Regions from separate parts of the Pseudoalteromonas sp. AOP31-A2-14 genome, predicted to be linked through region 2. Evidence: riboswitches for the same ligand, from Rfam matches in the RefSeq annotation. Region 2 holds a riboswitch; the other holds the start of a gene.
The links. Region 2 has a riboswitch for cobalamin ahead of ACT3S9_RS11830 (ABC transporter ATP-binding protein). Riboswitches for the same ligand answer to the same signal wherever they lie in the genome.
Positions count from the first base shown of each region.

Region 1: another riboswitch for cobalamin. It lies ahead of ACT3S9_RS02485 (TonB-dependent receptor domain-containing protein); the one in region 2 lies ahead of ACT3S9_RS11830 (ABC transporter ATP-binding protein).

Region 1 is NZ_JBQSXI010000001.1:531,823-534,282, forward strand. It holds gene secB (protein-export chaperone SecB) at 1-352, shown strand, start outside; gene gpsA (NAD(P)H-dependent glycerol-3-phosphate dehydrogenase) at 356-1,363, shown strand; cobalamin riboswitch at 1,498-1,673, shown strand; gene ACT3S9_RS02485 (TonB-dependent receptor domain-containing protein) at 1,723-2,460, shown strand, end outside.
Region 2 is NZ_JBQSXI010000001.1:2,548,512-2,550,971, forward strand. It holds gene ACT3S9_RS11825 (FecCD family ABC transporter permease) at 1-175, opposite strand, end outside; gene ACT3S9_RS11830 (ABC transporter ATP-binding protein) at 159-980, opposite strand; cobalamin riboswitch at 1,062-1,200, opposite strand; rRNA gene rrf (5S ribosomal RNA) at 1,530-1,644, opposite strand; rRNA gene ACT3S9_RS11840 (23S ribosomal RNA) at 1,787-2,460, opposite strand, start outside.

The DNA.
Region 1 (2,460 bases), 2.0 Mb from region 2:
AGTTAAGCTTGACCTTGATACACGTTCAAACAAATTAGATGAAGGCGTGTTTGAGGTTGTTTTAGCCTTAACGGTAACAGCTTCAATTGGTGAAGAAACGGCATTCTTATGTGAAATTCAACAAGCGGGTATTTTTACTATTGCTGAAGTTGAAGAAGTACAGCTGGCGCATATGTTAGGCGCATTTTGCCCGAACGTATTGTTCCCGTATGCACGTGAAGCGGTATCAAACTTAGTTAACCGTGGTACATTCCCACAGCTTAATCTTGCACCTGTAAACTTTGATGCGTTATTCGCACAATATATGCAGCAACGTGCAGCGCAAGCTGAACAGGCTCCTGCAGACGCATAAGCCATGAGTACAGCAAATTCAGCTGTTACAGTATTAGGGGCGGGGTCGTATGGCACCGCCCTTGCTATTTGCTTAGCCCGAAATGGTCACTACGTGACGCTTTGGGGGCGCAATAGCGACGACGTTGCCACGCTTGCAGCTGAGCGGAAAAATCAACGTTACTTGCCCGATGTCACTTTCCCTGACACGCTTCACCTTGAAGCCGATTTACATACCGCCGTTAGTGCCAGTAAAATTATATTAGTGGTCGTACCAAGCCATGCTTTTGGTGATACTTTACAGCAAATAAAACCCTCTCTTCGTGAAGGCGCTGAAGTTGCGTGGGCGACTAAAGGGCTTGAACCTGATACAGGACGTTTGTTACAAGAAGTGGCACAGCAAGAGCTCGGTGATGACGTGCCGCTGGCGGTTGTTTCAGGCCCGACATTTGCCAAAGAAATGGCAATAGGGCTACCAACGGCTATTTCTGTTTCATCAACCTCAACAGTGTTTGCTAAACAGCTTGCAGATTTACTGCATTGCGGGCGTTCATTTCGGGTGTATAACAATAATGACTTTATTGGTATTCAACTCGGTGGGGCAGTTAAAAATGTAATTGCGATTGGTGCGGGAATGTCAGATGGTTTTGGTTTTGGTGCTAATGCACGCACAGCCTTGATCACTCGAGGTTTAGCAGAGCTTTGCCGATTAGGCTGCGCACTCGGTGCTAAGTCAGAAACCTTTATGGGGATGGCTGGGCTAGGTGATTTGATTTTAACTTGCACCGACAATCAATCGCGTAATCGTCGCTTTGGTTTAGCGCTTGGTAAAGGTGAAGGCGTTGAAGCTGCTATCGAATCTATTGGTCAGGTGGTTGAAGGCTATCGTAATACCAAAGAAGTGTATTTACTTGCCCAGCGTGCCGGTATTGAAATGCCTATTACTGAGCAAATCTACCAAGTGCTTTATGAGAATAAAGACGTTAAGGAAGCCGCAATGGCATTACTGGGACGCGAGCAACGCTCAGAGTAATACACTGTAAATACTTAATGTTAATTATAAGCGCTACTTTTGTAGCGCTTTTTTTATGTTTTCGATTCTGGCTTTATAGCTGTATAGACGTCCATTGACATTGTTCCCTAAAATAATCACAATAGCGGCCTATTTTCAGGGTGCTTGTGGTTATTTATTTTTCAGGAGAGTTGATAAATACCATGAGATAATCGGGAAGTTGGTGAAGTTCACAGGATTGTGATACTTAATCCAGCACTGCCCCCGCAACGGTGATGGGTTTTATCTATTTTATTAATGATAATCCCTAAGTCCGGAGACCGGCCCTGAAGCAAATTTACTACTAGTACTTGTGCGGTGGGCGCGGGTTAGGGGAAATCATGTTAACTAAATCTACTTTAGGCGTAGCTGTGTCTGCTGCGTTGTCTTTTTCTGTGTCTGCACAGCAACCAATCGAACGTATTACTGTGTCAGCAAACAAATTTGAGCAGTCGATCACCGATGTACTGGCAAGCGTTGATGTTATTGAACGCAGTGATATTGAGCAAACCAATGTGCGTGACTTGCCTAGTTTACTAGCGACTCAAGTCGGTTTTCAAATCAATAATAATGGTGGTTTTGGGCAAAATTCAGGTGTTTCGCTGCGTGGTTCGGGCTCTCGCCATACACTTATTTTGATTGATGGTGTGCGAGTCGGCTCGGCCACCCTTGGTTATAAAGCGATTAGTAATATTCCGCTAAATTCAATTGAACGCATTGAGGTTATTAAAGGCTCTCGAGCGGCAGTTTATGGATCGGATGCCTTAGCTGGGGTTATCAACATTATTACTCGCCAAGCGGAAAACGTGATCCTTGATGCAACTTTTGGCTCTGATGCTTATCAAAATTATCAAGTTGCGGCGAGTACTCAGGTCGATGGATTTAGCGCCGGTGTTAATGCAGGCTTTGAAAAAACAGATGGTTTTGATGCCTTGCAAGGTGTTGCACCTGATGAAGATAGTTATGAGAATAAAAACATTGGCTTTAATGCTCGTTTTGATGCTGCTGCATTGGGTGTATTTAAAGCGCGTGGGCAATACAGTGAAGGCTATGCACAATATGATAGCGCTTTTTCACCA
Region 2 (2,460 bases):
GCTCAATAAAAGGTTCGCTTCCTTGCCCAAACCACTGACCGAACCATTGCCCAACAACACTGTTATAAACATCAATAAACTTACTAGGCGCGGCACCAAAATTTAAAGCAGCAAAAATACTCAATACACTTAACGTTATGGTTAAAATAAGACTGAACTTATTTTTTAGCTGCATCACGCTCTCCAATTTGATAACCGTAAAAGTAAGTTATATGTGGAATGGTCTTATCACGGCTTTGCGGATGAGTTGATACTTTTGCGCATACACCAAAAACCTCACTAAGCATTTTCTCAGTAATAACCTCTTGAGGTTTGCCTGCTGCAACTATTTCTCCTTGATTTATAACAAGGAGTTCGTCACAAAGACTAGCGGCTAAATTTAAATCGTGGAATGAAGCAAGTACGGTAACATTTAAAGACTTTGCCAGCTCCATTAACTGTATTTGATATTTCACGTCAAGATGGCTGGTCGGCTCATCCATGATCAGAAGTTGTGGCCTTTGCACTATCGCACGGGCTATCAGCGCACGTTGTTTTTCCCCACCTGAAAGCGAATCAAATACTTGATTACTATGCTCAGTTAAATCAACTTGTGCAATTGCTTGCTGAATAAGTTTTTTATCATCATTTGTTGTGCCACTAAAAAGGCGTTTGTGTGGCGTTAGGCCAAGGCTTACCACATCAAAAAGAGAAAGGTTAAATTGTGAAGGCGTTTCTTGTAAAACAACAGCAACCTGCTTAGCATAATCATCTGAATTAAGTTGCCAAATATCATGCCCTGAAAGTCGTACATCGCCTTTACTGGGCTTACAATAGCGATAAATACAGCGAAGTAAACTTGATTTTCCAGCCCCATTTGGTCCCAGTAAACCAATAAACTTACCGTGATCTACTGATAAGTTTATACTTTTAAGAACTTCTGTATCAGCAACAGCCCACGATAGCTCATTCACTGTTATTAGCGGTGTGTTTATCTGCAATGTATGTCTCTGCTCGAAGCGTAAAACCCATACAGTAAACACCAGTACAAAGACTTGCGTATAAAGTGAGTTTACCCGCTCATTGATGAAATAAAGGTGTTTAGTATCTGACTTACAGTATGAACTGTTTACAGTTGCGGGAACAGCTAAGGATTTTCACCTCATTCCTAAACACTCGTCTATTATGAGCAGGTTAGTAAATATTTCAATTAATATTTAAAGTAGAATTTATGAGGTTCTTTTTTGAAGGGGGAATATGAGGCACTGAAGTATTCTTGGTGTTCTTTTCACTTTCCCGTGGACGTAAAAAGCCCGACGCTTTCGAATTGGGCTTTCTTTAATTTGAAGCCGGGTAATGCGTAGTGCCGACACCGGTAGAGAGTCGCATAACAAATACGACACTGTCTTTGCAAGGGCTCGCCCAGAGCGGCTGTGTTTCACTACTGAGTTCGCTACGGGGTCCTGGATTGGGGTATTGGCTTGGTGTTTTTACTTTACTCCAGACGTAAAAAAGCCCGACTCAATGAGCCGGGCTTTCTACAATTTGAAGCCTGGTAATGTCCTACTTTCGCATAACAAATGCTACACTATCATCGGCGCTGTTTCGTTTCACTACTGAGTTCGGCATGGAGTCAGGTGGGTCCAAAACGCTATTGTCACCAAGCAAATTTGGGCGTTAATTCGTATCACTACAAACTAACTGAATTTGGAAATTCTGATAATATTTTTTAAGTCTTTCTGCGTAATATCTACTTTAGTCATATTAACTTCTGTCAAACTGTCACACAAAACGCGTTTGGCGTTGTATGGTTAAGCCTCACGGGTAATTAGTACAAGTTAGCTTAACATGTCACCATGCTTCCACATCTTGCCTATCAACGTTGTAGTCTTCAACGGCCCTTCAGAGACTTTAAAAGTCTAGTGAGAAATCATCTCGAGGCCTGCTTCGCGCTTAGATGCTTTCAGCGCTTATCAGTTCCGAACGTAGCTACCGGGCAATGCCATTGGCATGACAACCCGAACACCAGCGGTTCGTTCACTCCGGTCCTCTCGTACTAGGAGCAACCCCTCTCAATTCTCAAACGCCCACGGCAGATAGGGACCGAACTGTCTCACGACGTTCTAAACCCAGCTCGCGTACCACTTTAAATGGCGAACAGCCATACCCTTGGGACCGACTTCAGCCCCAGGATGTGATGAGCCGACATCGAGGTGCCAAACACCGCCGTCGATATGAACTCTTGGGCGGTATCAGCCTGTTATCCCCGGAGTACCTTTTATCCGTTGAGCGATGGCCCTTCCATTCAGAACCACCGGATCACTATGACCTACTTTCGTACCTGCTCGACGTGTCTGTCTCGCAGTTAAGCTGGCTTCTACCATTACACTAACCGTACGATGTCCGACCGTACTTAGCCAACCTTCGTGCTCCTCCGTTACTCTTTAGGAGGAGACCGCCCCAGTCAAACTACCCACCAGA